Regions from separate parts of the Novosphingobium sp. TCA1 genome, predicted to be linked through region 2. Evidence: riboswitches for the same ligand, from Rfam matches in the RefSeq annotation. Region 2 holds a riboswitch; the other holds the start of a gene.

Region 1 (15,664 bases), on a different contig from region 2:
GACACTGGCGTTCAGGCGATCGTCCCGGAACGCGCCTTTCCAGCCGATCTCGTAGTTGGAGCCGATGATGGGCGGCAGCACATTGCCGTTCCGGTCAAGGCTCGCCTGCGGCTGGAAGATGTCGGCATAGCTGGCGTAGAGCGAATGATGCCGGTCGAGATCGACGACCAGCCCGGCATAAGGCGTGAACTTGCCCCGTGCCCGCGTATCGCCGTAAGTGGAGCCGCTGCCGCTGGGCAGAAGCACCATGTAGTTCCGATAGTCGAAATTGGTGAGGCGACCGCCGAGGATGACGTTCACGCCGTCGATGGGCTTGAGCCGTGCCGAAGCGTTGACGCCCTGCTGCTTGTAATAGAAATACTGCGTCAGTGCAGGCGTATAGCTCTCCGGCTCGGGGAACTGATTGTTCCAGGTGTAATAGTTGATGACCTTGCTGCCAGTGCCGGACCACGCCGCATAGTCGTTGTAGTAGCGGTTGTAGTTGTAGCTGAAGTATAGCTCATGCTCGCGGCCGAATAGATGCAGCGGGCCGGAGAGAGACGCCAGGACGCCCTGCTGATCCTGCTTCGCATAGCCGTAGGAGGCATCGACCGTCGCCGCCCCGGTTTCCTCGTTCAGGCTCGCATTGACCGAACTGGGCTGATAGCGGGCGCTTTTGAAATTGCGCTCGACCGTCATGAAGTTGGCGTTGGCCCTGAACATCCAGTCGTGCGGCAACTGCTGTTCCAGTGCCAGCGCATAGTTGTAGGTGTCGAAGTCATCGCCGCCCCAGGGGGCACCGCTGCTGTAGGAGCGGGGAAAGTTCGTCTGCTTGCCGTTGCTGAAGACGCCCGGCACGCCGGGGGCGCCGCTCGGACGATAGCGTTGGTAATCGATACTGCCGCGGATCAGCGTCGTGTCCGTCACGTCGGCCTCGATCACGCCGTAGAGCAGGCTGCTCTTCTGGCTGTAGCCGTCCATGAAGGTATCGTTGTCCTGCGCCATGGCGACGGCGCGGGCGCGGATGGCGCCGCTCTTGATCACGGGACCGGAAATGTCCGCCTCGGCACGGAAGAAGTTCCACGAACCCACGTTGGTCTGGACATAGCCCTGCAATTCACGGGTGGGCCGCTTGCGGATCAGGTTGACGAGGCCGCCCGGATCGCCCGCACCGGTCATCAACCCGGTCGCGCCGCGCAGCACCTCGATCCGGTCGTAGAGCGCGGTATCGAGCGCGGTCTGGGGCACGGTGCGGGTCGTGTTCTGCACCTGTGTCAGCACGCCGTCGTACTGAAAGCTGTTGACCGCGCCACCACGCGCGGAAATGCCGAAACGTTCGCCGCCGTCGCGGGTCAGGTTGATGCCCGGTGTCTGCTGGAGCACGTCGGTGATCGAGACGAGGCGCTGGTCGTCCATCCGCTCGCGGGTGATGACGCTGATCGACTGCGGCGTCTCGCGCAGGGTCAGGGCAAGGCCGGTGGAGGTGCTGCTGGGCGCCTTGGTCGTGTAGGACCGGGTGCCTTCGGTGGCCGAGGCATCGCTGGAATAGCGCGCCGCCGCCGATCCGCCTTCACCGGCGCCCGCGACCCGCACCGGCCCAAGCTGGATGGCGTCGCCGCCCGCGCTTTCCGGCGCCCTGACCAGCGCGACCGAGCGCCCGTCGATCTGGCGCCAGGTCACGCCGGTTCCGGCCAGCAGGCGGCTCAGTGCCTCGAACGATCCCATGGCGCCCGAGACGCCGGGACTCTGCCGTCCGGCCAGCACGCCCTGATCGGCGGTGATCCGCAGGCCCGACTGCAAGCCGAAGGTCGTGACGGCACCTTCCAGCGACTGGGGCGGAATATCGAACTGTACTTTCGCCTGCGAGGACGGCGCGCCCTGCGCCATGGCGGGCATTGCGGGCAGCATCGCCGCCGCGCTGGCACCGATCAGCAGCGCCCTGATGATCGACTGTGCTCGCCCGGCATGGGACGAGACTGAAACTTCACGCATGAAACCCCCGAATGATATTCGCTCAAGCGCGGCCCATGCACATGACTTGCAATAGCCGCTCATTCAGGTGACGAACCTTGGGTGGGCAGCGTCTCACACTCTCGCGAAATTTTTTCCGATAGCGCTCAGGCCGGGGTGACGACGATGATCCAGGGGGTGATCCGGGTCATCCGCGCCCCTCCCGAACTCAGCAGCGTCCGCAAGGAGCCGACCGGGTCGGCGAGGTCGTAGACGCCCGTGACGCGCGCCGATTTCAGCGCATCGTCGCGCATGAAGATATGGCCCCTGAAATGCCGCCCGAGAAGTTCGGTCACCTCCGCGATGCTGGCGTTGCGCACGGCAAGGCGTCCCGATCGCCAGGCGCCGATCTCGATGGGGCTGACGGCGACGAGGCCGTTCCTGCCGCTTTCCCGGTCGATGGTAAGGCGCTGGCCCGGCCGGAGCGCCACCGTCAGCGGCCTGTCGCCTGGCCGCTCGACCCGCACCGATCCCCGCGCGACGCTGACGCCCAGCGTCTCGTGCGTCATCGACACGTCGAAGGCGGTGCCCGTGACGGTCACGGTCATGTCCGCCGCCTGCACGGTGAAGGGGCGCGCCGTATCATGGGCGACATCAAAGAAGGCTTCGCCCTGAAGCAGGCCGATGCGGCGATGCGTGCCCGCGAAGTCTTGCGTGATCGCACTCTGCGCGCTCAGCGCGATCCGCGATCCGTCCGCCAGCGCGAGAGCCCGGTTCTGGGCGGTGCCGCTGGTCTCGTCCGCGCGCAGCTGGAGCATGACCTGCGGCCCGGTCAGGATCGCCACAAGCACTGCCGCCACCGCGCCCAGGGCAACGCGCCTGCCTGTGCGCCTGCTGCGGCGCGGATTGGAAGATGTTCGCGGCTTCGGCTCCCGGTCGACCGTTACCGGCACAGGCGGCAGGTCCGGCTTGGCCTCTCGCCAATCCGCGGCATGGGCGGGCGGCGTCTGCAAGGTCAGGCGGACGCTGCGCTCCAGCAGGGTCCAGGCCCTCCGATGAGCAGGATCGCTCTCCAGCCAGGCCTCGAATCGGGCGCGAAGATCCAGATCGTCCGGGGCGTCCTGGATGCGCAGGCGCCAGTCCGATGCCTCCACCAGCACATCGTCGGGCAGCGCGTGCTCTCCGTTTCCTGCAACAGGTCTGGCCGTCATGGATGTATCGCCTCGTCGAACCCACACAAAAGACGAGTCTCGCGCGCGCCTGTCTCAATCTGCTTCTCAACCTGCGTCTCAATTTGCATCTCAACCGGCATCGTCGTCCCCCTCCGGCCCCATGCGCTCGACGCTGCGCATGACATGAATCATCGCATCCTGCACCAGCCGATGCGCCGTCGCGCGCGACACGCCGAGCTGCTGCGCGATCTGGGTCGAGGACATCTCTCCGAACACGCTCATTTCGTAGGCGCGCCGCTTCTTCTCCGGCAGGCTTGCGAGAGTCGCCAGAACCAGCCGTGCCTCGTCGCCGCAGAGCAGTTCATCCTCGGCCGACGCGGAAAGGGGCTGCGGATCGCGGGTCAGGGCATAGGCCGCATTGCGGCGCTGCTCGGCCGCATCCCGCCGGGTCCAGTCGATCGCGATGTTGCGGGCGATCCGATAGAGATAGCCGACCGGCGTGCGCAGGCCCAGCAGCAGCGGCGGCCGTGTCGGCACGAAGCGGAAGTAGGCTTCCTGCACGACGTCTTCGGCGCTGTCGCGCGATCCGACGATCGGCGTGGCATAGTCGACCAGTGCCGGCCGATGCTCCGCATAGATGCGCAAGCGGGCCTGTGCGCTGTTCAATGGGCGACCTTCTCCGACCGGCTGGCAGGTTGCAAACTTCGGCTTCATAGATTGTTGCGAATAACTTGCAATAGGCTCGGGCAAGAATGAGCGGCTCCGATCGAGCCGAGTATCGCCTTTGCGAAGATCGCCGCGCAAATCGCGCTTGCGCCCTTCAAGCTCCCAAGCTAGCGCACCGCATCCGCCTTCGCTGAACAGGGAGGGCGGAAAAGATCGCGCCGGTGCCTCGAAAGAGGCTTAAAATGGGAACACGGTGAGAGGGTTTCGATCCTCGAATCCGAGGCTGTCCCTGCAACTGTAAGCGGCGAGCGCGATACACATCACGCGGCAGGGCAAGTGCGCCTGTCGTAGCCACTGGGCCGGACGCTAAATCCTGCGAGGCCTGGGAAGGCCGTGTATCAAGCCATGACCCGCGAGCCAGGAGACCTGCCTGCGTCCGGTCGCTCTTGCTTTGGCCCAGGGGATGGCCGGGGCACGGTGTTTCTCCGTCTGAGCGACGAACCAGCGGCAGGGGCCGCACGGTGCGCTGAGCGGTCGTCCCTTCGTTATGGGCGCCCGGCCGGTCGGTGCGCCGGCCTTTCGTGAACGCCGGTCGGCGCGCCGACCGTTCGTGAACGGCAGACCCCTGCTTCGGATCGCATGGCGCTCGACAGGGGGATGAAATGAAGTTCGCTATAAATTCGCCCGCCGCGCTGGCCGCGGTGCTGGCTCTTGCCTGGAGCACGCAGGCCCATGCCGAGGAAACCGGTGAAGACGCCGGTGAGGATCGGGCCATCATCGTCACTGGCACCAGCCTTGAGGAGACGCTGCCGCAGGAGCTTTCCCGCTACGGCAACGACGTGGTGACGGTCAGCGAAAAGCAGATAAAGGACAGCGGCGCGGTAGACGTGGTCAAGGCGCTGGAATCGGTGCCCGGCCTCTACATTCGCGCCCGCAACGGGCCGTTCACTTACGTCGACGTCTCGCTTCAGGGATCGCGCACGCAGGACGTGCTCTGGACGATGGACGGCATCCGCCTCAACAACCGCCTCTACGGTGGAACGTCGCCCAACGACACGCTTCCCGCCAGCATGATCGAACGTATCGAGGTGCTTCGCGGCGGCGAGAGCCTGTTCTACGGCACGCAGGCTTCGGCGGGCGTCATCAACGTGGTGACGCGCGGCTTCACCGACGATTTCAACGGCCAGGTCAATGCCTCGGTCGATTCCTGGGGCGGCACCACGGTGGACGGCTACTTGCGCGGTGCGGCGGGCAACCACCGCTTCGTGGCCTATGCCTCGCACAACCGGTCGGAAGGCTACACGCCTTACAGCGCCTATCAGCCCAGCCTCACCGATCGCCATCTCGGCTATGACTTGTGGTCGGCGGGTCTCAAGTACCAGTACGACCTCGCCCCCGATCTGGCGCTCAACGCCCAGTACCAGCATACCGAGGCGAAGCTCGACAACCTCTCGCCCACGCGCATCCGCGAGAGCCGCAACGATCGCAACGAGGAAATCGCCAGCCTCCGCCTCGATTACACCGGCAGCGATGCCGTGCAGTTCTTCCTCAAGGGCTATTTCCATGACTGGAAGACGGCCTATGTCCAGATCCGCAATTCGCTTCCCGATCTCCAGCCGCAAGTGATCTACCCGGCAGGCACGTTCTGGGGCTATCGCGACTGGGGCGGCAGCGCGGTGGTCAAGCTCCACCTCCACCCCGGCCTCGAATACCTGCTGGGCTACGATTTCCAGAACTTCAGCGGCCGCGACGACGTGCTGCTGATCGCGCCGACCAGCGAACAGGTCCACGCCGGGATCTTCCAGGTGCGCACCACCGACGAGATTTCCTCCAAGGGCCGCCTTGCGGCAGGCCTGCGCTACAACCGCACGGACGGGGCGAAGAAGACGATCTGGAACGTCTCCGGCCGCTACGACTTTGCCGATGCGCTCTATGTGGAGGCGAACGGGGGCACGTCCTTCGTGCTTCCCGATGCCTCGCAGCTCTATGGCAACGACCCCTGCTGCGAGATCGGCAACCCGAACCTGAGCCCGGAGCAGAGCCTCAACCTCAACCTCTCCGCAGGCGGAACCCTGCCCGCAGGCATGGTCACGCTGGGCTGGAAGGCGACTTACTTCCATCGCCGCATCACCAACATGATCGACTACGATTACGATAATCCGGCCTATCCCAACGGCACTTACGCCAACCTCGACGGCAAGGTCCGCTCGCAGGGCGGCGAGTTCGAACTGACCGCACGGACGGCCGGGGGCTGGAGCCTCAATGCCAGCTACACTTACGCCCGCGTGCGGGAAAAGGGATCGTCCACCCAGCTCGACCGCAATCCCCGGCAATATGCGAAGGGCACCCTGGCCTATGCGCCTGAGGACCGGCCGTTCGGCGCCAATCTCGCGGTCAACTGGATCGGCGACGTCTGGTCCACCGCTTCGGGCTTCGGCCGCCGGAACTACGGCAACTACGCGCTCGTCGATGCCGGGGCCTATCTCTACGTGGACGGTGCGGCGCGCCGAAACCGCTTCGGCGTCAATGTCGAGAACGTGTTCAACAAGGAATATGCGACGCGCGGCTATCAGTCGGCAGTGACCGACCAAGGCGCGCTGGATGGCAGCAACAGCCGCTTCCTCTACTTCAGCCGGGGCGTGCCGCGCACGCTGCGGATGAGCTACGGCCTGAGCTTCTGAGGCCATGAGCACACTCCAGCCTCGGCCCTATCCTCGAACGAAGCGCTCGCGCAGCCTGCTGCCGCGCCCGATCCTTGTCCTTCATCGCTGGCTCGGCGTCTTCGTCGGCCTGCTGATGACGATCTGGTGCCTCTCGGGCTTCGTGATGATCTATGTGGACTATCCGAGGCTGGAGCCTTCAGCGCAAGTGCAAGGCCTTGCCCCCCTGCACTTGCCGCCGCCAAGCGCTTTCGACGCCGTGGACATGGCGCCGGATACGCCGATCGCCTCCGCCCGCGTCGAGATGCTGGCCGGGCGCCCGGTCCTGCGGGTCGTGCCCGGTCAATCCACCGACCGCGCGATTCCGCAGATGCGCACGATCCCCGCCGCCTTCGATCTGGCAACCGGCAAGCCGCTCGCCGCCCCGGATCCGCAGGACATCGGCAGGATCGCCCAGGATTTCGCCAGAGGCCACGGCATCGCGGGCGAAGCCGCCGCTCCCGCCCAAACCGGGATCGATCAATGGACCGTGCAGACCTACAAGCGCAATGCGCCGCTCTACCGCGTGGACTTCGACGACGACGCCGGAACCGAGATCTACATTTCAGGCAAGTCCGGTGAAGTCGTGCAGGAAACGACGCGCTTCCAGCGCTTCTGGGGCTGGCTGGGCGCGGTGCCGCACTGGCTCTATCCCACGATGCTGCGGCAGAACAGGGCGTTGTGGAACGAAGTGGTCGTCTGGACCTCGCTGGCGGGTTGCTTCCTGACCGTGACCGGCATCTGGGCCGGCATCGCCCGCGTCCGCCGCAAGCGCGAGGGTCATATCGGCTCGCCCTACAAGGGGCTCTGGTGGTGGCATCACGTCTTCGGGCTGTTCTTCGGATTGCTGACCCTGACCTGGGTGGCGAGCGGCCTCTTCTCGATGAACCCGTGGGGCTTTCTCGACAGCATGGCGGGCCTTGCCGAAAGGGACAGACTGGCCGGTGCGATGACATGGCGCGACGTCAGGCAGGCGCTGTCCGCCATGCACGATATCCCGGACGGAGCGCTGCGGATCGAAACCGCGCCGCTGGGAGGCAGGATCTTCCTGCTGGTTTCCAAGCGGAGCGGCGCCGCGCAGCGGTTCGACGCGGCCGGACAGGCCTCCGCGCTGACCGAGCGCGAATTGCGCGGCGCGCTGGCAGGCGGCCCTGCAACCTCGTCGCTCGCTCTGCTGGAGGATGAGGACGCCTATTACTACCGCCACCGCTTCGCCGCTCCGCTGCCGGTCTGGCGTGCGGTGCTGGCGGATGCGGAGACCACGCGTCTCTACATCGACCCGACCAGCGGGCAGATCCTGCGCGCCTTCGACCGCAATGGGCGCGGTTTCCGCTGGTTGCAGGACGGCCTGCACAGCCTCGATTTCCCGGTGCTGCGCAAGAGGCCCTGGTGGGACTTCGTGGTGCTGCCGCTACTGGCAGCCGTAACCCTGGTCTGCGCGACGGGAACCTGGATGGCATGGAACAAGGTTCGCCGCGATCTGCGCCGTGTCTGGCGGCGCAGGATCCGGCGCGGCTGATCTCGGCCGCCCCGCTTTCGCTTAGTACTTGAAGCCGAAGCTCAGGAAGAAACTGCGTCCCGGCTCGGGGAAGCCATCGGTGAGCACATAATAATCGTCGAACAGGTTGCGCACACCCGCGCCGATTTCGACGCCTTCGCCCAGCGCATAGTTCGCCGTGAGATTGGCCTGCACATAGCTGCCGGTGCGGTAGTAGCGCGTGCCCGCCGTGTTCACCGTCCAGCGGTCCGAGGCGATGTCGGCGCTCGGCAGCACATGCAGCCTTTCGAGCGGCGACCAGTCGGCCCAGAGGAAAGCCTTGTGCGTGGGCACTCCGGTCGGCTGGAACGCGGTGTTGGTCGGATCGTCGAGATCGCGGTGGGTATATGTGTAGTTGCCGCCCAGGCTCAGCGTGCGGCCCAACTGCGCGGTCAGCGCGATTTCGCCGCCGTAGTAGTTGCCGCTGCCGAGGTTGCGGCTCTGGGTCACCGACTGGCCCTGATAGATCATCGGGAAAGCGACGATTACGTTGTCGAGGTGCGAATAGAACGCCGCCGCTTCGGCATGGAGCGGGCCAAAGTCGCGCGCGCCGCCGATCTCGTAATTGGTCGCACGCTCGGCCTTGAGGTTCGGGTTCGAAGTGGCGCCGCCGAAGCGCGAGCTGAAGCGCTCGAAAATGGTGGGGAAGCGCGCGCGCGGAAATGCCGGCGTGCAGGCTGGTCTGCGCATCGACGCTCCAGACCAGCTGCGCCTGTCCGTTCAGCGCCTGCCCGTTGTGCAGCGCATATTCGATCAGAGCCCCCCCGGCATAGTCCTCGGCCCGCGAGAGGTCGCGCCAGTCGAAGCTGACGCCGGCGGTGAAGGCCAGTGCCGAAGTCAGGTCGAGCTTGTTCTCGGCGGCGATGCTGTAGGTTTCCTCGACACTGGTCTGCTTCGGCTCGGTCTCGCCCGAGGGGAAGGCCTGCTGCCATTCGACATGCTTGTCGCGGCGGTAGTGGGCGGCAATGCTCAGCCGGTCGATATCGCTGACCGCCACGTCAAGCTGCGCCGATCCACCCCAGGCGGTGTCGGCATAATAGCTGTTGAAGGCGCGTGCCCTGGTCTGGGTGGTCTGGCTGGCATCGTCGAAGGCGCGCAGCAGGTTGTCGAACCCGTTGCGATAGATGCGGGTCTTGAGCGTCGCCCGGTCCCCCAGCGCGGTGGTCGAGAGGAAATAGAGGCTGTCGATGTTCCAGTAAGGCCACGACCAGTTGCGCTGCGAGGCGGCGGGATCGGTCACATGGAGCGGCGCGTTCTTGGACCCTTCCTGCCGGGTATAGCTGATCGAGTATTCGTCGGTGGCATTGGGCGTGAAGCCCAGCTTGGCGTTCACGCGCCAGTCGGCCGTGCGCGAGAAATCGCGGTGGCCGCCGTCCTCGGCCGATCCGGCGCTGGGTTCGTAGCTGCCGGGAAGATCCCAGTGATCGGTGAAATTGCGGGTATAGCTGGCCTGCGCGTACCACTTGTCCTGCCTGGTGCCGAGCAGTGCGAAGAGATTGTAGCCGGTGTATTCCCCCTTGCGCCCGAGATTGAGGGTGCCGCGCGCTTCGGCTTCGATCGGTTTGACCGGCTTGCGGGTGACGAGGTTGATGGCGCCGCCCATCGCTCCCGGTCCGTCGAGCACCGAGGCATAGCCCTTGGCCACCTGCACCTGGGCGATATCGGAAGTGAGGAAGCGGCCGTAGTCGAGCCGCCCGTCGGCAGGCAGGTAGACGCGGATGCCGTCGATCGAGAGCGGCACCTGATAGCGATCGAAGCCGCGCACGTTGATCAGTCGCTCGTTGCGCGAACCGCCGCTGTTCGATGACGAGACGCCCGGCATCAGGTTCACCGCGTCGTCCAGGCTGTTGCGCTGGAACAGGGTGATCGCCTCGGCATCGAGCGTGGACGAGGCGATCGCAGGCCCGTCGGGCGCCGGCGCGGTGACGATGATCTGGCCGAGCGTGAAGGCATTGCCGCGCTGCGCGTCCTGATCGGCGGGCACTTCCGACTGGGCGAAAGCGGGCGCGGCAAGAATGCAGGAAAGAGTAACCGCGCAAGCGGATGCGAAACGCATGAAAAGCCCCCATGTTTTGCGCTGTCGCCGTTCCGACGATTCGCTATATTCAGCCGTATATAGTTTATGCCGTGCAAAAGTGCAGCGAAATGAGAGCTTCATGGGCGCGCGGAGGTAAAGCGGGGCGGTTCGATCAGGCGCCAGATTGTCGGGCCGGTGCGGGTGCCTCCGGCGTCAGCAGCCCATCGAGCCGTTCCAGCGCAGCCAGGATCATCGCCTGCTCCCAGGAGGCAAGACCGGCGTAGCCCTGGCTGAAGCGCATCTGGAGCGGAAACGGTGAGGCCTTCAGCTTTTCCCGGCCGAGTTCGGTGACTTGCAGCATGACCTGCCGCTTGTCGGCAAGGCCACGCGTGCGCGTCACGAGCTGCGCCGCCACCAGGCGATCGACGATGTTGGTGATCGTCGCCTGTCCAAATCCCAGAGCGCTCGCGACGGCGCTCGGCGTGATCGTCTCGTGGCCTCCGATCTGCCGCAGCACCAGTGCCTGCGAGGAGGTAAGGCCCGTCGCGGCGGCCATTTTCCGGTTCTCCAGCTCGGCCGCGTCGAGAATTTTTCGCAGGGCCAGAAGTGCCGCCGGTGTGAGATCGATTTCCATGCCCGACAGCTAGCTTTCCTGCGGGTTTGCGCCAAGTATGAAGATGCTTCGAAAATCGAATTAATTGCAGTTCCATGACGGTGTGAAAACGAACTTTTCGACACCGTGCTGTTGCGCATCTCCTCGCAATCCCTATGGTAATACGCGAGAACCACGAATGACATGGCAACAGCCAAGCACGCGAACGTGCTTCGGAGGGTGAAGTAATATTTGATGATAATGTGAATGAAGTTCGCCCGCGGAGCGATTCCGCGAGCCCAATCCGCGCGCGTGACGAGGGCGGCGTCGCGGAAGGAAATTCCGGCGCTGCTATTGTCCTGCGCGAACCCAGTGCCGAGGACGGGCCTGCCGTTTCCGCCTTGATCGCGGCCTCGCCGCCGCTCGACGGCAACTCGGCCTACTGCAATCTTCTCCAGTGCAGCGACTTTGCCGGAACTTGCGTGGTCGCCGAAAGAGAAGGCCGGCTGCTCGGCTGGATTTCCGCCTATCGTCCGCCCTCTCATCCCGACCGGATCTTCGTCTGGCAGGTCGCCGTGGCGGCCGAGGCGCGCGGGGAGGGCCTTGGCGGGCGCATGCTCGACGCCTTGATCGCCCGCAGCGCTTCGCGCGGCGCGCGTGAACTCACCACGACCATTACCGAGGCGAACGCGGCCTCCTGGGCTCTTTTCTCCGCCTTCGCGCGGCGCCACGGCGCCGTGCTGACGCGCTCCCCGCGCTTCGAACGCGATGCCCATTTCGCCGGAGCGCACGATACCGAATGGCAGGCGAGCATTTCGCCCCTGCCTTTCACTCCGTCCACGTTCACTCCGTCCAACTGAACAGGAAATTCCTCCAGATGACGACGATTCCCCAGCCGAGCGCGCATGCGCCGGATACCAGCATCTATGACCGCCGCGAATCCCAGGTGCGCAGCTATTCGCGCACCATGCCCCGCCAGTTCGACCGCGCCGAAGGCGTCTGGCTGCACGACAGCAAGGGCGGGCGCTATCTCGATTTCCTGTCGGGCTGCTCCTCGCTGAACTACGGACACAATCATCCGGTGCTGAAGCAGGCCCTGATCGACTATATCGCCCGTGACGGCGTCACCCATGCGCTCGACCTCCACACCAAGGCCAAGAGCGAGTTCCTGCGCACTTTCGAGGAAGTGATCCTGGAGCCGCGCGGGCTCGACTATCGGGCGATGTTCACCGGTCCCACCGGCACCAATGCCGTCGAGGCGGCCATCAAGCTGGCGCGCAAGGTGACGGGGCGCGAGATGGTGATCGCTTTCACCAACGGCTTCCACGGCATGACGCTGGGCGCGCTGGCATGTACCGGAAACGCGGGCAAGCGCAGCGGCGCGGGCGTGCCGCTCAGCCATGTCAGCCATGAACCGTTCGACGGCTACTACGGGCCGGATGTCGATACGGCCGAACTGCTGGAACAGCGCCTGTCGGATCCGTCCAGCGGGCTCGATGCGCCTGCGGCCTTCCTCGTCGAGACCGTGCAGGGCGAAGGCGGCCTCAATGCCGCTTCGCCCGAGTGGCTGCGCCGGATCGCCGCCATCGCCCGCAAGCACGGCGCGCTGCTGATCGTGGACGACATCCAGGCCGGTTGCGGCCGCACCGGCGGCTTCTTCAGCTTCGATGGCATGGGCTTCACGCCCGATATCGTCACGCTGGCCAAGTCGCTCTCCGGCATGGGCCTGCCCTTCGCGCTGACCCTGATGCGGCCGGAATTCGATCAGTGGTCCCCCGGCGAGCACAACGGCACGTTCCGGGGCAACAACCACGCTTTCGTGACGGCCACGGCGGCCCTACGCGAATTCTGGGCGGATCCGGCCTTCGCCGACGATATTGCCCGCCGCGGCGGCATCCTGGAGCGCCGCCTCGAAGCGATCGCCGTCCGCCACGGTCTGTCCACCCGCGGCCGGGGCATGATGCGCGGCATCGATGTGGGCAGCGGCGAGGTGGCCGGAAAGATCACCGCCGCCTGCTTCGCGCAGGGCCTGATCATCGAGACCAGCGGCGCTTACGACGAGATCGTCAAGGTGCTGGCACCGCTGGTGATCGACGATGCCCTGCTCAACGCCGGTCTCGATATTCTGGAAGAAGCCGTGGCCGAGGCGCTCCCCGCGCTCGCCGCGACCCGCAAGCTCGGCGTCGCCGCCTGAGCCCGATCCCAGCATAAAGGAATTAACCAATGATCGTTCGTAATCTCGAAGATATCCGCAAGTCCGACCGTCATGTCCAGGGCAAGGGCTGGGTCAGCGACCGCCTGCTGCTCAAGGACGACGACATGGGCTTCTCGTTCCACGTCACCACGATGTTCGCGGGCGAGGAACTGCACATGCACTACCAGAACCATCTGGAAGCCGTGCTCGTCCTTCAGGGCAGCGGCACGATCGAGGATCTCGGCACCGGCGAGACCCACGAACTGAAGCCGGGGGTGATGTATGCGCTCAATGCCCATGACCGCCATATCGTGCGCCCGGTGGAGGACATTCTCTGCGCCTGCACCTTCAATCCGCCCGTCACCGGCCGCGAGGTCCATGACGAGAACGGCGCCTATCCGGCTCTGGCTGACTGAGGGAGGGACAGGCAAACGATGCAGGATCTCTATCCCACCCGATGCGAAAGCGAACCCAGGCTCCAGCCGCGCGGCGAACCCGTTGCGCGGCGGGCCTGGCATCCCGCCGCGCCGCTGACCGCAACCCAGGTCGAACAGTTCGACCGGAACGGCTATCTCGTGCTGGAAAACCTGTTTTCCGCGCAGGAAGTCGCCGCACTGCAGGCTGAAACCGGACGCCTCCTGGCCGACCCCGCCGGCCTCAAGGACGAGACGGTCATTGCCGAACCCGGCAGCCGGGAAGTCCGCTCGATCTTCGAGATCCACGCCCAGAGCGACGTCATGGCCCGCCTTGCCGCGGACCGGAGGCTGGCCGGTGTCGCCGCCTTCCTGCTCGACGACGAGGTCTACCTCCACCAGACCCGGCTCAATTACAAGCCGGGCTTCGCGGGCAAGGAATTCTACTGGCATTCCGATTTCGAGACCTGGCATGCCGAGGACGGGATGCCCGCGATGCGGGCGCTGTCCATGTCGGTGCTGCTGGCGGAGAACACGCCGAACAACGGGCCGCTCATGGTGATCCCCGGCTCGCAGGGGACTTTCGTGTCCTGCGTCGGCGAAACGCCGCAGGACCATTACCGCCAGTCCCTGCGTCGCCAGGAATACGGCGTTCCCGACGAACTCAGCCTGGCCGAGCTGGCCGATCGCCACGGGATCGACGCGCCGGTCGGCAAGCCGGGTACGGTGGTGGTGTTCGACTGCAACATCATGCACGGCTCCAACGGGAACATCACGCCTTTCCCGCGCGCCAATGCCTTTCTGGTCTATAACGCCGCGAGCAATCGCCTGACGACGCCCTATGCCGCGCCCGCGCCGCGTCCCGAATTCATCGCCGCGCGCGATTTCGCGCCGGTAGTGCCGATTTCCGGCGCAATCGAGGGACTTGTCGAGGGAGTAGCGGCATGACGGGAACGCACAGCGTCGAAAAGATCGGCGGCACGTCCATGGCTGCCACCTCCACCGTCTTCGAGAACGTGCTGATTGCCGGACGCAAGGGCGCGGATCTCTACAACCGGATCTTCGTGGTCTCGGCCTATGCCGGGATGACCGATCTGCTGCTCGAGCACAAGAAGAGCGGCGAGCCGGGCGTTCACGGCCATTTCGTGCGCAACGAGGCGCCGGGCGCATGGCGCACCGCGCTGACCGAAGTGCTGGGCGCCATGTGGGCGCGCAATGCCGAAATGTTCGCGCGCCCGGAAAGCCGCGAGGAAGCGGACCGTTTCGTCGCAGAGCGGATCGCCGCGCTGGAATCCTGCCTCGACGATCTCGATCGCCTGCGCCGCCACGGCCATTTCCGCCTCTCCGAGCAGATCGCCACCTTGCGGGAGATGCTGGCCGGTCTGGGCGAGGCCCATGCGGCGCACTCCACGGCGCTGCTTATGCGCGATCGCGGCGTCAATGCCGTCTTCGTCGATCTTTCCGTCTGGAGCCAGGACGATCTGGTCGATCTCGACGAACGCATCCGCAGTGCCTTCGCTTCGATCGATCTTGCAAGCGAGATGCCGATCGTTACCGGCTACGCGGGCTGCGAAGGCGGCATGGTGCGCCGCTATGCCCGCGGCTACTCCGAGATGACTTTCTCCCGCATCGCTGTCGTCACCGGCGCGCGCGAGGCGGTCATCCACAAGGAGTTCCATCTCTCCAGCGCGGATCCCCGTCTCGTCGGCGAAAGCCGGGCGCGCAAGATCGGGTGGACCAACTATGACGTGGCCGACCAGCTCGCGAACCTGGGCATGGAAGCGATCCATCCGCGTGCGGGCAGGGGCCTGCGCCAGTCGGGTATCCCGCTGCGCGTCCGCAACACGTTCGAACGTCATGACGAGGGCACGCTGATCGAGGGCGACTACGTTTCGAAAGCACCGCGCGTGGAGATCGTCACCGGGCTCGCTTCGGTCCAGGCCCTGCAATTCTTCGAGCAGGACATGGTGGGAGAGAAGGGCTACGACGCGGCGATCCTGGAAACGCTGACCCGCCACGGCGCCTGGATCGTCAGCAAGAGTTCCAACGCCAATACCATCACCCATTACCTCAGCGGCACCGGCAGCGAACAGGCCGCGCAGATCGTCGATGACTTGCGCGCGCAGTGGCCCGGATCGGTGGTGACCGCGCAGGAAGTGGCGATGGTCTCGGTGATCGGCAGCGACTTGTCCGAGCCCGGACTGGTACCCCGCGCCCTTGCCGCGCTGGACGGCGCGGGCATCGGCCTCGTCGCGCTCCAGCATCAGATCCGTAACGTGGACGTCCAGTTCATCGTCGCGGCGCAGGACTTCGAGGAAGCCGTCCGCGCCCTCCACGCGGCCCTGGTCGAGGCAGGCACCGCCACCGACCGCGCCGCGGCCTGACCGGGAAAAGGCGCCCTTTGCCGCACTCCGGCGGAACGGGCGCCGCATCATCATGCTAGCA
Region 2 (15,664 bases):
CCCCGGAACCGCTTCGGCCAGCGCCTGCGCATGGCGGCTCTTGCCCGAACGGGCGCCGCCCAGAACGAGGGTCGTCGTCATGCATGGTACTCCGTCAGCGCCAGCAGGCCGTCAATGTCCAGATGCCGCTCCATTTCGGCGGCCAGTTCGTCGAGCGCGGCATCGACCCCGGCGTGATGGTCCAGCCCGTCGCTCCTGCCGCCCAACCGCGCCAGCAGTTCAGCGCGCAGCGGCGTCGAAGCGAGCAGACCGTGGCAATAAGTGCCCATGACGCACCCTGCCGCATCCACGGCGCCGTCGGTCCTGTCGCCGTCCAGCAGTGCGAAAGGAACGCCATTTTCCCGCTCCGTCACACCCATGTGCATCTCGTAGCCATCGAACATCGCCCCGAGCGCCTTGCCCGATACCTCGCGCAGCGCCTTGCGATTGCCCAGCACGGTATCCACCGGGAGCAGGCCCAGCCCCGCGATCTCGCCGGGCGCGCCCTCGATGCCGAGCGGATCGGCTATCGTGCGCCCCAGCATCTGGTAGCCGCCGCAGATGCCGAGGATCATGCCGCCGCGCCGGTGATGGGCCAGCACATCGATATCCCAGCCCTCGGCGCGCATGAACGCCATGTCGGCCATCGTCGCCTTGGAGCCGGGCAGGACGATCAGCGCCGCTTCTGCCGGGATCGGTGTGCCCGGCGGGATCATCGCCACGTCCACGCCCGATTCCTGCCGGAGCGGATCGAGATCGTCGAAATTGGCGATGCGCGGCAGGATCGGGCAGGCGACCAGCAGCTTGCCGCTGCCCCCGCCCAGCCCGCGCTCCAGCACGACGGCATCCTCGCTGGGCAGGCGACCGACCGCGTGGGCCCAGGGCATAACACCGTAGCCGCGCCAGCCCGAGAGCCGCTCGATGGCCGCATAGCCATCCGCGAAAAGCGCCGGATCGCCGCGGAACTTGTTGATGAGGAAACCCCGGATCATCGCCGCGTCCTCGGAGTCGATCACGGCCCGCGTGCCCGCCACCGCCGCGATCACGCCGCCCCGGTCGATATCGCCCACGAGCACGACCGGCACCGCAGCCTCGCGCGCGAAGCCCATGTTGGCGATATCCCCGGCGCGCAAGTTGATCTCTGCGGGCGAACCGGCGCCTTCCACCACCACGAGGTCGCAGCGCGCCTCCAGCCGCCGGTAGCTTGCCAGGACTTCGGGCAGAAGCGAGCGGCGCGCCTCGCGGAAGTTGGCGCTGCCGAGCGTGCCGCGCACTTCGCCGTGAACCACGAGCTGCGAGGTCCGGTCAGCCTGCGGCTTCAGCAGCACGGGGTTCATGTCGACATGAAGCGGCACCCGCGCCGCCAGCGCCTGAAGCGCCTGCGCCCGGCCGATCTCGCCGCCTTCGGGTGTCACCGCCGCGTTGTTGGACATGTTCTGGGGCTTGAACGGCAGGACTTTCAGCCCGCGATTGGCAAGGGCGCGGCACAGTCCCGCGACCAGCACGGATTTGCCGACGTCCGACCCGGTCCCCTGCAACATCAAACCAGCCATGCTACTCCCAGCACTATCAGGGCGAGAAAGACGCAGGCCCGGCGATAGACCGCCAGCGCCCGCCGCAAATCCGCCGCGCCTGCAACGGCGCCCTCCTCCCCGATCCAGGGCTTGGGGGCAAGCACCCCGTCGTAGAGGATCGGTCCGGCGAGCCGAATGCCCAGCACCCCCGCCATCGCCGCTTCGGGCCATCCGGCGTTGGGCGAGGCGTGGCGGCCATGGTCGCGCAGCATGATCCGCCACCCTTCACGCGCGCCGGTTCCGCCCACAATACAAAGCAGCATGCCCGCCAGCCTTGCTGGCGCGAAGTTCGCCAGATCGTCGATCCGGGCTGCTGCCCAGCCATAAGCGCGCAGCGGCTCCTCGGGATGGCCGATCAGGCTGTCCGCCGTATTGATCGCCTTGTAGGCCCAAATGCCCGGCACGCCGCCGACCAGCAGCCAGAACACTGGCGCCGCCACGCCGTCGCAGAAGCTCTCGGCCAGGCTCTCGATCGCCGCGCGGACGACGCCCGGCGCATCGAGCGCAGCCGTGTCGCGGCCGACGATCATGCCGACGGCATGGCGCGCCTCTGCGAGATCGTCTGCCTCCAACGCGGCGAGGACGGGGCGGACATGATCGTCGAGGCTGCGCGCCGCAAGCGCAGGCCAGGCCAGAGCCGCAAGCAGGAGCCAGGCCCAATCTCCCGCGCTCCCCCGCACCAGCCAGACCGCCAGTGCCATGACGACCAGAACGGCCGCGATCAGTCCCAGCATTGCGGCAAGCCCGGTAAGCCGCCGGGCCATGTCGGACCAGTCCGCGCGATTGAGCTTGCGTTCGCAGCCGGAGATGACTTGCGCGAAAAGCCCCACCGGATGGCCGATCGCCCGATAGAGCCGCCCCGGCCAGCCGAACGCGCCTTCCAGCGCCATGGCGGCAAAGGCGACCGGCTCGATCATGAGCGGTCCCCGGCCAGCGCCGCATCGAGACGGGCGAGAGCGGCCGGATCGGCGGGGACACCGAAGCGCACCCAGTCGGGAAACTCCGCGAAGGGCCGGACAAGGATGCGCGCCCGGGCCAGCCGTTCGAACAGCGCCTGTCCCTCGCAGCCGGTCACGAGCCGGAACAGCGGGCAATCTCCCACCGGCTCAAGGCCGTGACGGCGCAGCACGCCGTCGAGCGCCTCGGCGCGAATGGGCAGCGCGGCGCGCGTGCGGGCGATCCAGTGGCTGTCCTCATAGGCCGCCCTGCCCAGCGCGAGCGCGGCCGCATGAACCGGCCAGCTTCCCAGCAACTGACGCAGCAGCATCATGAGCGCGGGCGGCCCCAGCACGAAACCCAGCCGCAGCCCGGCAAGGCCGAAGAACTTGCCGAACGAGCGCAGCACGATCAGCCGCAGCCCCGGCGCGACGGCGCGGGCGACGCTAGCTTCGGGGTGGCAATCGGCGAAGGCTTCGTCGACGACCAGGAAGCCGCCGCTGGCGTCGATCCGCTCCGCCCATTCGACGATCGCCTCGGGATCGCGCAGCGCGCCGTCCGGGTTGTTGGGATTGGCCAGGACGAAGACTTCCTTCGCGCCGGGCTGTTCTCCGAAGCGGGCCGGCCGGGAGGGATAGAAGGCTTCCCGGTGCGTGCGATAGGCGGGGACTAGCGCGCGGCCCGGCAGGTCCAGCGCCCGTGCCAGCAGACGAAGCGCCGTCTCGCTGCCGGGCACGGCGCAGCACAAGTTCGGCGCCACGCCGAAATGGCGCGCGGCTGCGGCTTCGAGTTGGGCCAGCGCATCGGGGTCGGGCAAGGCCGTCCAGTCCACCGCGCCCGCCCCCGCTCTGGCAGCAGGCCAGGGTTCGGGGTTGAGGCCGGTCGAAAGGTCCAGCCAGTCCTCCGGCAATCCGCCATAGGCCCTTGCCGCCTCGCTCACCCGGCCGCCGTGGAAGAGGAAAGCGTGGCTCATCGCAGGACCACCAGTGCAAGCAGCAGCAGGGTTTCGACCACCTCGATTCCGGCGCCGTGGCCGTCACCCGAAATGCCGCCGATCTTGCGGTGCAGCCAGTAGCCCCAGGCGGGAACGGCAAGGAACAACGTCAGCAGCGGCGGCGCGACCAGCAGGCCGAGAGCCATCGCCACCATCCCCCACAGGCCCAGATGCCACGCGTTTACCGCGCTGCGAAAGCGGCTGCCGAGACCTTCGTGCAGCGGCGGCAGCGCCAAGGTCCAGGCCAGCGGCGCGATCCGGGTGAGCGGCGCAACCAGCAGCAGGGCCCAGACCTGCCCCGGCTCCAGCGCATGGAGCAGCACCAGCTTGGCCAGCAATTGCAGACCGATCGCCACGACGGCGAAACTGCCCAGATGCGGATCGGCCATGACCGCCGAGAGCCGCGCCTTGTCCTTGTGTGCCGCACCGGCACCGTCGGCCACATCGCCCAGACCGTCGAGATGGAGCGCCCCGGTCACGCCCACCCAGGCAGCGAGGCCCAGCAGCGCCGCCAGCCAGCGGTCACCCAGAAGGCAGCCAAGCCACCAGCCCCCGGACACCACGCCGCCTACGGCGAGGCCCGCGACGGGAAACCAGCGCATGGACTTCGCAAAATCCGCCGCATCGACCCGCACCGCCGGGAGCGGCAGCCGCGTCAGGAACTGGAGGGCCAGGACCAGACCTCTCATCCCGGCTTTCCACTGTCCAGCGTCAGGATCTGCGCGGCGGGAAGCCCCTCGCCCGGCCAGAGGCGCAGGCTGACGAGCGCGCCGTAAGGCAGTTCGAATGCCCAGACCTGCCGATGGTCGAACCCGAACAGCACCGAAAGCGCCGCGCGCATGGCGCCGCCGTGGGTGACGATCAGGCTCGCACGGTCGATCTGCATCAGGGCATCGCCGACGCGCGCGCAAAGGTGCGACCAGCGCTCGCCACCGGGCGGGGCGAAAGTTTCCGGGTCATCCCAGAACCGCGCCTGGACGGCGGGATCGAGCTGCTGCGGCGCAAGCCCGTCCCAGGCCCCGAAGTCGATTTCCCGCCAGCGCGGATCCAGATCGTGGCGTTGCCTGCGGATCACGGCGATCTGCGCGGCGGGGATGCTCGAACGGCGCAAATCGGAGGAGACGATCCGATCGAACGCCAGCCCCGCCGCCCGCGTGATGCAGCGCGCCACACCGGCCGGAGTCGGCGCGTCGTCCCGGTGTCCCAGCAGGAGGCCAGGCTCCTGCGGCGCGCCGTGTCGCATCAGGTGGACAAGGATTCCGTTCACGCCGAAGCCGCCCCGGCGCCTGCCACGGAGGCTTCGGCGAAAGTCGCCATGCCGTCATGCGCGGCAAGTGCCGAGCGCACGATCTGCACCGCCACTGCCGCGCCCGACCCCTCGCCCAGCCTCATGCCGAGATGGAGCAAGGGATCTAGGCCGAAGCGTTCCAGCAGGCGAACATGCCCGGCCTCGGCCGAACAATGCGCGGCCAGGCAGTGCGAAAGGAAAGCGGCATTATCGGCCAGCAGCGGCGCCGCCGCCGCGCAGGCGATGAACCCGTCGAGCAGGACCGGCACCCGCAGCCGCCGCGCCGCCAGCACCGCCCCGGCCATAGCCGCGATCTCGCGCCCGCCAAGGCGCCGCAGGGTCTCGAAGGCGTCCGTGCAGTGCGCGCCATGGAGCGCCAGCGCTGCCGCCACGGCCTCGGCCTTGCGCGCCACGCCCGCATCGTCGACCCCGGTGCCGCGCCCCACCCAGTCGCCCGGCGCGCCTGCAAAGACTTGCGCAGCAAGCGCAGCCGCAGGCGTGGTATTGCCGATGCCCATCTCGCCCACGAAGAACAGGTCACTGTCCGCCGAGACCGCCGCCGCCCCGGCATTGAGCGCGGAAAGGCACTCCGCCTCGCTCATGGCGGCTTCGCAGGTGATGTCGCCTGTCGGACGGTCGAGTTCGAGCGCAACCACGCGCAGGTCGGCGCCGCAGGCCGCCGTCAGCGCATTGATCGCCGCGCCGCCCGCCTCGAAATTGGCGACCATCTGCACCGTGACTTCGGGAGGATAGGCACTGACGCCGCGCGCCGCGACGCCGTGGTTACCTGCGAAGATCGCCGCGCGGACAAGCTCGGCGCGGGGGCGCTCGCGCCGCTGCCAGCCCGCCATGAAGATCGCGATCTCCTCCAGCCGTCCCAGCGATCCCGCAGGCTTCGTCAGCACCGACTGGCGGCTGCGCGCGGCCTCCAGCGCCGCCTCTTCCGGTTCGGGCAGATCGGCCAGTGCCTCGGCGAAGGCAGCGCGGTTCTCGAAGCGGATCATGCGGCGACGAAGCCTTCCGGCGGGGTGCGGGTGATGAAATGCCCCTTCACGCCTTGCGGCCACTCCCGGTACGGCACCTGCCCATGCTCGCTGGCGGCATGGCGCACGGCATATTCCAGGATCGCACGGGCTGCGTCCTCATCCGGCACGAAGTCGCCCAGCACGTAGCCGAGCTTGCCGGGCGCGCGGATCGCCACCGTACAATGGCGCTGGCAGGCAAAGAGGCAGGGCATTTCCTGCACCGCCACGCCCCTGAGCGCCGGGTCGGCTGCCTGCGCCGCGCGCATGGCCTCCGCCAACACCGCGCCGCCGCGCCGCCCATCCGCATCCTCGCGGGCTTCGGCGGAATGGCGGCAGGTATTGCATACGACCACCGAAGGACCGGGTTCGACGGGCTGCAACATCAGAACCGGCTCCTCACGCCCAGATAGACGGTGCGGCCGAGCGTGCCGTAACCGCTTACGGTCTCGTACTTCTCGTCGCCCACGTTTTCGATACGTCCTTGAAGAGTGAGGTTTTCCATGACCTGCCACTGCGCGCGCAAGTCCACCAGCCAATAGTCGTCCAGCTTGGCGGTTCCGGTGGCGGCATTGTAGCTTTCGCCCGAATAGCGGGCGGCAACGCTGGCGCGCAGGCCCTGCGGCAGGTCCACCCCCGCCTCGACATTGGCCAGATGGCGCGGCACGCGCTGGAGCTGGCGACCATAAGTGGCGCTGTCCGGGGTACGGTCCTCCGCCTCGATCCAGCTGTAGTTGCCCTCGGCGAAGAAAATGCCCCACTTTGCCGAAGCGGCCAGTTCCAGCCCGCGCGCATGGCTGGCCTTGACGTTGGCATAGTAGCCGAAGCGCGAGGTCGCAGTGCCGGGAACCATGCAGATGTCCGGCAGGGCGCCGCTGGTCGGGCAATAGGCGAAGTCGATCAGATTGTCGGTATCGCGCTCGAACCATGTGGCCGAAAGCCGCAGCACTTCGCCGAAGCCCTGCTCGGCACCGACTTCCCAGCCCTTGGCCTTTTCGGGCTTGAGATCGTCCACGCCGTACATGCTGAAAAGCTGGTAGAGCGAGGGCGCCTTGAAGCCCTCGTCATAGCTGGCGCGCAGCACCGTGGCCCCCTGGTTGGGCGTATAGACCGCGCCTGCCGAAAACACGGTATTGCCGCCGAAGCGCGACTGATGGTCGTAACGCGCACCGCCGTTCAGGGTCAGCCCGGTCAGCGGCGTCACGCGCAGTTCTCCGTAGACGCTGTCGGTATCGGCTTTCGTCGGGGTGAGCGTGTAGGGCGCGGCGCTGTTCGACGGCGAGGCCGTGGTCATGCGCTGCTCCTCGCGCTCGGCCCCGAACACGGCCTGGACGGCTTCCGAGAACGTGTAGGTGCCCTGATATTCGAAGCGGCGGCCCCGGCCGTGGGCGTCGAACGTGATCTGGCGGATGGAGCGCGCGGGATCGTAGTTTGCCCGGTCGGTCTCGGTCTGGAGCACGGCGACCCGGTTCACCAGCTTCCCGCCGAGCAGCGCGAAGTTGAGCCCGGCATAGCCCGACCATTCCTCGGTCCGGCCATAAGCGCGCGTATCGCCCGAGGTCCCGTCGAAATCGTTGCGGGAATCGGACCAATAACCGCGCAAGTCCAGCGAAACGTCCGGCGTGATGCGAAACGTCAGGGTGCCGCTGGCGGAGGAACGCTGGAAACCGTCGTCCTCGGTGCCGTTGGAACGGGCCGAAATGCCGTCGGTGGTGAAGCGCGAGGCGGCGATGCGCCAGTCGATCGCTTCGGACGTGCCGCCCAGACCGGCGCGCGCGGAAACGGTGTCATGGGTTCCCGCTTCCACGGCGAAGCTGCCTTCCAGCGGCTCGGTCGGACGGCGGGTGCGAACGTTGACGACGCCGCCGATGGCGTCGCTGCCCCAGAGAATCGACTGCGGCCCGCGCAGGATCTCGATCCGTTCGGCATCGTCCACGAAGAGCGTCGAAAAGCCGTAGCCCCCCGCCGTGGACGAAGCGTCCGACAGGCGCATGCCGTCGATCACCATGACCGATTGCCCGGCGTCGGCGCCGCGGATACGCAGCGAGGTGGTGGTGCCGTAGCCGCCGTTGCGCGAAAGGCTGATGCCGGGCGTGCGCAGCAGGATATCGGTGAGGGCGATGGGCTGCGCGGCGACGATCTGCGCTTCGTCCAGCACGGTCACGCTATCCGCCACGCGATCCGCCGCGACCGGGGTGCGCAGCGCGGAGACGACGATACGGTCCGACGAGGCGTCGTCGGCGCCTTCGGCCTGGGCCGCGAAAGGATAGGCGGTCAGGGCAAGAGCAAGGGTGGTGGCAGTGGTAATTCGGCAGTTCACGGCATGTCCTTCAAGCCAGCGATCGAACCCGACCGGGCCGATATGCAAGGCGAAGGACGTGCAGCCGCGACAGACGGCGACAGGCCCCTTCGCGCCGCAAACCGGCACGGCAATGGCTGTCGCTCGGCGAGGAAATGCCCCGTTCGGCCGGCTCACCCTGTCCGGTCGAAGAACGACTGCGGCAGGCAGGTCTCCTGGCTCACGGGTCAATGCCGTTTCGGCCGCCTTCTCAGGGCCTTGCACCCCCAATGGCGAAATGGCCGCACGGCTCGCCGCTTACAGTTGCAGGGGCAGCCCGGGGCTTTCACCCGAGTTCCCTTTTGATCCCTCGCGGGGAACCTGTCGCAGCAGCGCCCCTATCGCCGCGAGGTCGGCGGCGCAAGATGAGAGGCGCTTGCGCGAACCTGCGAAGTTCCATAGTCGTGCCGGTGCAAGGGGTGCCCGCAAGGGCTTGATCGGGAAGCCCGGACTGCGGCCGATCGGCCGTGGCAGCCGGCACTGCGCCCGCAACTGTAACCGGGGATGCGCCCCGCCGAAACGCCATTGGAGCCTGACGGCTTACCGAGAAGGCGGCGGAAGGCGCGAGGATCCGGGAAGTCAGGAAACCGGCCCCTCGCCGTCGATCCTTCGCGCGGGCGGGATGTACCGGGCGGACGAGGGCGATGCCTCCCGTGGGGGAGGCTCCTTCGCGTGACGACATTCGTGCGTCTGTACCGAAGGGGGGAATTGAACATGCGCCATCCTGGAACCTGCCCGTCCGGGCGATATCTGCGGCCCGTACGATGACGGACACGCCGATGACGGCCTGCCCTGCACTGCTCGTCACCGCGCCTTCGTCGGGACAGGGCAAGACGCTCGCCACGGCCGCCCTTGCCCGCCGCCACGTCCGGGCAGGACGGCGGGTGCGGGTGTTCAAATGCGGGCCGGACTTCCTCGATCCCATGGTTCACGAAGTCGCCAGCGGCGCCCCGGTCCATCAGCTCGACCTGTTCATGTGCGGAGAGGACCAGTGCCGCGCGCTGCTGCACGATGCCGCGCGGGAGGCCGACCTCATCCTCGTCGAGGGTGCGATGGGGCTGTTCGACGGCACCCCCTCTTCCGCCGACCTCGCCCGGCGCTTCGGCCTGCCGGTCATGGCGGTGCTGGACGGTTCGTCGATGGCGCAGACCTTCGGCGCACTGGTCCACGGGCTGGCGACATACCGCAAGGACGTGACGCTGGCCGCCGTGCTTGCCAACCGCGTGGGCAGTGATCGCCATGCGCAGCTGCTGGAACGCGGCATGCCGGGCGGCGTGCAATGGCTGGGCGCCGTGCCGCGCGACGACGGCATGGGCCTTCCCGAACGCCATCTCGGCTTGGTGCAGGCAGGCGAGATCGCCGATCTCGAAGCCCGCATCGACCGCGCCGCCGAACTGCTTCCCGAAAGCGCCCTCTGGCTGCCCGAGCCTGTGCCGTTTCCGAAACCCGCCTCCGCCGCCCCTGCGCCTTCAGCGCTGGCCGGAAAACGCATAGCCGTGGCCCGCGACGAGGCCTTCGGTTTCATCTACCCGGCCAATCTCGAGTTCCTGGAAAGCGCGGGCGCACGGCTGGCTTTCTTCTCGCCTCTGCGCGACGCCACCTTGCCGGACTGCGACGCGCTCTGGCTGCCGGGCGGCTATCCCGAACTTCATCTCGCCGCGCTCAGTGCCAACCGTGCAATGGTGGAAGCGATCCGCGCGCACTTTCTGACCGAGCGCCCGATCCTGGCCGAGTGCGGCGGCATGCTCTATGCCTGCGAAAGGCTGGAAGATGCCGCAGGCACCAGCACGCCCATGCTCGGCCTGCTGCCCGCCCGCGCGGCCATGCAGAAACGACTGGTCGCCCTCGGCATGCAGGAAGCGGAACTGTCCGGCCATGCGGTGCGCGGCCATACCTTCCACTATTCACGGCTGGAAACCGCCCTCGAACCCATCGCGCTTGCCCGGACCCCGGATGGGCGCAAGGGCGAGCGGATTTTCCGGCAAGGCGCGCTCACTGCAAGCTACATGCATTTCTACTTCCCCTCCGCGCCGGAGCTGATTGCAGACCTGCTGTCTTGCTGAGCCAGGCCCGTCGTCCCCGTCCGCGGGGACGACGGAGAGGCTGTCAGAGTCCGTTTGGAAATTCGCTGAAGGCGAATTTTTGCGGCACCGGCCCACGCCCCCACCCGACCACCCAACGGTAGTATCCTGCGGGTGGTCGGGTGGGGGCGCCTGAGAGGCTTGGGGCCGGTGCCGCTCTGAAAATGCCCTTACGGGCATTTTTCAAACGGACTCTCAGGCGATGGCGGGCAGCTTCGCCAGATACTTGTCGAGCGTGATCGGATAGTCCCGCACCCGCACGCCAGTGGCGTTGTAGACCGCATTGGCCACTGCCGCGCCCACGCCGCAGAGGCCGAGTTCACCCACGCCCTTGGCCTTCATCGGCGAGACCTTGTCGTCCGCCTCGTCCAGGAACACCACGTCCTGATGCGGAATGTCTGCGTGAACCGGCACTTCGTATCCGGCCAGATCGTGATTGACGAAGAACCCGAAGCGCTTGTCCACCGCCAGTTCCTCCATCAACGCGCCGCCGACGCCCATGGTCATGGCGCCGATCACCTGGCTGCGCGCGGTCTTGGGATTGAGGATGCGCCCTGCCGCGCAGACCGCCAGCATGCGCCGCACCCGCGTCTCGCCAGTGTAAGAGTCCACCGCCGCCTCGACGAAATGCGCGCCGAAAGTCGATTGCTGGAACTTCTTCCCCAGATCGCCCCACTGCATCGTCTCTTCGGCCACGAGTTCGCCGGACTTCGCCGCCTCGGCCAAGGCAGCCGAGCGGTTGCCCGCGCGTACCCGGCCATCCGAGAACTCGGCCGAAGCCGGATCCATGCCCAGGCTTTGCGCGGCCATGTCGCGCAGCTTCGCACAGGCCGCATAGACGCCCGAGGTGGCGCTGTTGGCACCCCACTGACCGCCCGAACCGGCCGAGGCCGGGAACGAGGAATCTCCCAGCTTCACCCGCACCTTCTCGACCGGCAGCCCCATCATCTCCGCCGCGGTCTGGGCGATGATCGTGTAGGATCCGGTGCCGATGTCGGTCATGTCGGTCTCGACGGTGACCAGGCCGTCACCGGCCAGCCTCACCCGCGCGGCCGAGGTCATGTTGATGTTGTTGCGGAAGGCTGCCGCCACGCCCATGCCGATCAGCCAGCGCCCTTCCCGCATTTGCGCCGGTTTTGCGCTGCGACGGTTCCAGCCGAACCGGTCTGCGCCCTCTTCCAGACAACGCACCAGGTTGCGCTGCGAGAAAGGCCGTTCCGGGTGCTCGGGATCGACCTGGGTATCGTTGAGCACGCGGAACTTGACCGGGTCCATGCCCAGCTTCTCCGCCATCTCGTCGATGGCGATCTCCAGCGCCATGAGGCCGGGTGCCTCGCCCGGCGCGCGCATGGCATTGGCTTCGGGAAGGTCGAGTTCGGCCAGCCGCAGGGCGGTGAGGCGGTTGGCCCCGGCATAGAGCAGCTTGGTCTGCTGGGTCGCCGATTCCGGGCCGCCGCCGGGCAGATCGCCCGACCAGCTTTCATGGCCGATCGCCGTCAGCTTGCCGTCACTGGTCGCGCCCAGCCGGATGCGCTGGATCGTCGCGGGGCGGTGCGTCGCATTGTTGAGCATGAGCGGGCGCGGCATCGCGATCTTGACCGGCCTGCCGCAGGCCTTGGCGCCCAGCGCCGCCATGACCGCATCGGCGCGCAGGAACAGCTTGCCCCCGAAACCGCCGCCGATGAAGGGCGAGCGAACGTGGACTTTCTCCGGCGGCAACTTGAAGGTCGTGGCCAGTTCGCGCTTGTTCCACGCGATCATCTGGTTCGACGTCCAGACCGATAGCGCATCCGCGTCCCACCAGGCGATCGTGGCGAAAGGCTCCATCATCGCGTGGTTCTGGTCGGGCGTGGTGTAAGTCTGGTCCACCTGCACCGGCGCCGAGGCAAAGGCCCCTGCGAAATCGCCCGTATGGGTATCCGCATCGTTGCCGGTAAGCGGCTGTGCGCCCGGCTTTTCCTTGACGAGATCGAAACGCCCCGCGCCGCGCTCGTACTCGATGCGCACGGCATTGGCGGCGCTGCGCGCCTGTTCGAAGCTTTCCGCCACCACCACGGCAACGGCCTGATGGTAATGCTCGACCACCGGCCCGCCGAGGAGCTTGGCAGTGTTCATGCTGCCCTTGCCCAGCGGCTGCGCATTTTCGGCCGAGACGATCGCGAGAACGCCCGGCATCCGTTTGGCCTCTGCCGTGTTCATGGCAGCGATCCGTCCCTTGGCGATGGCCGCGCCGATGATGTAGCCATAGGCCGGCTTTCCGGGGATCTCGCCGTGCTCATAGGCATAGGGCGCCTGCCCTGTGGTCTTGAGCTTGCCGTCCACGCGGTCGACCGCCTGGCCGATGACCTTCATCGTGTCGATCGGGTTGGTGCCCGCAGGCGTGTCGAACTTCATGCCCGGTTCTCCGCGATAAGCGCTGCCAAAGTCCGTTCGGCCAGTGCGACCTTGAAGGCGTTCTCGTGGGTGGGGCGCGCCTCGGCAAAGGCCGTCTTCGCCACGGCGCCTGCACCGCTGCGCATCTGCGCATCGGCCGCCTCGACCCGCCAGGGCCGGGGCGCCACGCCGCCGAAGGCCGCGCGGCCGCTGCCGTCCTCGTTCAGGACCGCAGCTACCGAAACGAGCGCAAAGGCATAGGACGCGCGGTCGCGGACCTTGTGGTAGAAATGCCGCCCGCCGATCGGCTTTGGCAGCGTGACGGCCGTGATCAGCTCGCCCGGCTGGAGCACGTTTTCCAGATGCGGGGTATTGCCCGGCAGGCGGTGGAATTCGCCGATCGCGATGCTGCGGGCCTTGCCCGAGGCATCGACCGTCTCCACCGGGGCATCGAGCACGCGCAGGGCGATCGCCATGTCGCTGGGATGGGTGGCGATGCAGGAATCGCTGGTGCCGATCACGCCGAGCTGGCGGCTGAACCCGCCGATCGCCGCGCAGCCGGATCCGGGCTTGCGCTTGTTGCAGGCCTGGTTGGTATCGTAGAAATAAGGGCAACGCGTGCGCTGGAGCAGGTTGCCCCCCGTGGTCGCCTTGTTGCGCAGCTGGCCAGAAGCGCCCGCGACGATGGCGCGGGTGAGCACGCCGTAATCCTTGCGCACGCGCCGATCCGCCGCCAGCGCGGTATTGCTGACAAGCGTGCCGATGCGCAGGCCGCCTTCCTTCGTCTCCTCGATCCGGTCGAGGCCGAGATCCTGCACGTCCACCAGATGGGTGGGCGTCTCGATCTCCAGCTTCATCAGGTCGAGCAGGTTGGTGCCGCCCGCGATGAACTTGGCGCCCTTGTTTCCGGCGACGGCGGCTGCGGCTGCGGCGGGCGTCCTGGCCCGTTCATAGGTGAAGGCCTTCATGCTTCCGCTCCCGCATCGCTCTGCGCGCCATGCGTTTCCGCGATCCGCACGCCCGCCACTTCCGCCATGGCTTCGGCAATGTTGGAATAGGCGCCGCAGCGGCAGATATTACCGCTCATGCGTTCGCGCATTTCCGGCAAGCTCATTTCCGGCGCCGTGCCGACATCGCCCTGCACATGGCTGGGAATGCCCGCCCTGATCTCCTCGAGCACCGCCACGGCGGAGCAGATCTGACCCGGCGTGCAGTAGCCGCACTGAAATCCGTCATGCTTCACGAAGGCCGCCTGCATCGGGTGCAATTGCTCCGGCGTGCCGAGGCCCTCGATGGTCGTCACCGCATCGCCTTCGTGCATGACCGCCAGACTGAGACAGGAATTGATGCGCGTACCGTTGACCAGCACCGTGCAGGCCCCGCACTGGCCATGATCGCAGCCCTTTTTGGTGCCCATCAAACCGATGTGATCGCGCAGCGCGTCCAGCAGCGTTGTGCGGGTGTCGAGCATCAACGCCTGCGCCTTGCCGTTCACCTTGAACGTGACCGCCATCGCCGGGGGTTGCTGTGCCATGGGTGCCGCTCCTTCCGCTACCGACGGAATGGCGGAAATACCCACGCTGGCAGCGCCTCCTGCCAGAACCGCACGTCTGGATACCTCAAAATGCGACGTTTCGCCCGCCGCCGTCTCCGCCGTTTCGTTCATTGCCCGTCCTTCGCACCTGGACGGCAGTTTCCGTCCATTCGCCACGATAACGCATGATTACACTATCGGGCACTGTGTGAAATCGTATGCCCTCATGAACGGCATTCATCACCAGGCGTTCCCTTTCCTGAACGACCGGCCCAATTTTGGGGTATTCCTCAGGCTGCGACGGGCTTGGCGCGCGTGCGAAGTTCTCCGGCGAAGAGTGCCAGCGCGCCTGCCATCAGCAACCCATCGACCAGCAGCGATCCGCCCTTCGGCAGCGCCGCCGCGCCGTGGATAAGGGCCAGGACGACCAGCAGAGCCGCAAGTGCCTGGCGCCAGATCCGCGCAAGCGAAAGTCCCGGAACCGTTCGCGCCAAAGCCGAGGCCATGATCGACAGCACGGTCAGGACCAGCCAGACGGTGGGCAGCGATGCTTCGGGTGCGAACCAGGAGAGGAGCGCCGTCAGGGTCAGGATCACCGGTTGCCCCCAGCATACCGCAGCCCAGATCCGCTCCCACTGCGGGGCAGGCCGTCCCCGGTCGCGGCGGCGGGCGAGCCAGATCGTCACCCCGCTGGACGTCACCACGCAGAGCGCGATACCCAGCAGCCCATAGGCAATCCGCACCGGCAGCCCGCCATACCAGCCGAAGTGTAGCTGGCCGATGCCGCCGAGGATGCGGGTCCCCGTCACGAAGTCCTGCGGGTGCTCCTCTCCCGCAATCCTGCCCCCGGCATCGAACTTGGTCTCGTCCTGCTGGACCAGCAGCTTCGCGCGTCCGCTCGTCACCGTGACGCGCATGTCGGCGCGGCCGGGACGTTCGACCACGACGTTCTGCGGCGCCGCCTCGGGCGCGCGGGCGCGGGCCTCGGCGATGAGCGCGGCGATGTCGGGCATGGGCGCCGCCCGTGCATCGACCGGCGGCGGCGCATCGAGGAACAGCTCGTAGACTTTCTTCATGCCGCCCTCCGGGTAGAGCAGCAGGGCCAGCACCGCGACGATGATGGTGCTGAGCCCCAGCAGTGCCCCGGTCAGTGCCAGCGTGAAGTGAAACGGCAGCGCCCAGATGCCCAGGCGGTTATGCAGGTCCGCCTCCTGCAATCGCCGCGAACCGCCCAGCCGCAAGTGGAAGGCATCGCGCAGGACGCGCGGATGGGCGAGAATGCCCGAAACCAGCGAGGACAGCAGCGCCACGCCGGTAAGGCCGACGATGAACTCGCCCCAGCTGCGCGGCAGGTGCAGGTTGACGTGAAGGTGGATCAGGAATTCGGTCCAGACGGCTTCGAGATCGGAAAGCGACCCGTCCTCGGCCACGGCCCACTTGCGCTCGAAGGTCGGGCTGAACGCGGTCAGCGAAGCGCCTTCCTTCGCGGGGGTCGGCAGCGCGAGGTAGAGCGCGGTATCGGCGGGGATGTGTTTCGCGCCTTCG

What was found. A riboswitch is a leader RNA that binds a small molecule or an ion and turns the genes downstream of it on or off. The one in region 2 is predicted to bind cobalamin.
Region 1: another riboswitch for cobalamin. It lies ahead of NTCA1_RS15680 (TonB-dependent siderophore receptor); the one in region 2 lies ahead of NTCA1_RS19650 (TonB-dependent siderophore receptor).

The regions. Positions count from the first base shown of each region.
Region 1 is NZ_BLJH01000013.1:106,748-122,411, reverse strand. Features, by position in the region: gene NTCA1_RS15695 (TonB-dependent receptor) at 1-1,971, opposite strand, end outside; gene NTCA1_RS15690 (FecR domain-containing protein) at 2,097-3,140, opposite strand; gene NTCA1_RS15685 (RNA polymerase sigma factor) at 3,231-3,767, opposite strand; cobalamin riboswitch at 3,970-4,216, shown strand; gene NTCA1_RS15680 (TonB-dependent siderophore receptor) at 4,430-6,448, shown strand; gene NTCA1_RS15675 (PepSY domain-containing protein) at 6,453-7,985, shown strand; gene NTCA1_RS28730 (TonB-dependent receptor domain-containing protein) at 8,007-8,693, opposite strand; partial or broken gene NTCA1_RS28725 (TonB-dependent receptor plug domain-containing protein) at 9,655-9,846, opposite strand; gene NTCA1_RS28720 (hypothetical protein) at 9,785-9,976, shown strand; gene NTCA1_RS15665 (MarR family winged helix-turn-helix transcriptional regulator) at 10,193-10,654, opposite strand; gene ectA (diaminobutyrate acetyltransferase) at 10,966-11,472, shown strand; gene ectB (diaminobutyrate--2-oxoglutarate transaminase) at 11,490-12,806, shown strand; gene NTCA1_RS15650 (ectoine synthase) at 12,836-13,222, shown strand; gene thpD (ectoine hydroxylase) at 13,241-14,167, shown strand; gene NTCA1_RS15640 (aspartate kinase) at 14,164-15,603, shown strand.
Region 2 is NZ_BLJH01000019.1:93,804-109,467, reverse strand. Features, by position in the region: gene cobU (bifunctional adenosylcobinamide kinase/adenosylcobinamide-phosphate guanylyltransferase) at 1-81, opposite strand, end outside; gene NTCA1_RS19685 (cobyric acid synthase) at 78-1,532, opposite strand; gene cbiB (adenosylcobinamide-phosphate synthase CbiB) at 1,520-2,470, opposite strand; gene NTCA1_RS19675 (aminotransferase class I/II-fold pyridoxal phosphate-dependent enzyme) at 2,467-3,462, opposite strand; gene cobS (adenosylcobinamide-GDP ribazoletransferase) at 3,459-4,172, opposite strand; gene NTCA1_RS19665 (histidine phosphatase family protein) at 4,169-4,750, opposite strand; gene cobT (nicotinate-nucleotide--dimethylbenzimidazole phosphoribosyltransferase) at 4,747-5,775, opposite strand; gene NTCA1_RS19655 (DUF1636 domain-containing protein) at 5,772-6,179, opposite strand; gene NTCA1_RS19650 (TonB-dependent siderophore receptor) at 6,179-8,113, opposite strand; cobalamin riboswitch at 8,280-8,471, opposite strand; cobalamin riboswitch at 8,532-8,742, shown strand; gene NTCA1_RS19645 (cobyrinate a,c-diamide synthase) at 8,896-10,194, shown strand; gene paoC (aldehyde oxidoreductase molybdenum-binding subunit PaoC) at 10,408-12,606, opposite strand; gene NTCA1_RS19635 (xanthine dehydrogenase family protein subunit M) at 12,603-13,553, opposite strand; gene paoA (aldehyde dehydrogenase iron-sulfur subunit PaoA) at 13,550-14,251, opposite strand; gene NTCA1_RS19625 (PepSY domain-containing protein) at 14,410-15,664, opposite strand, start outside.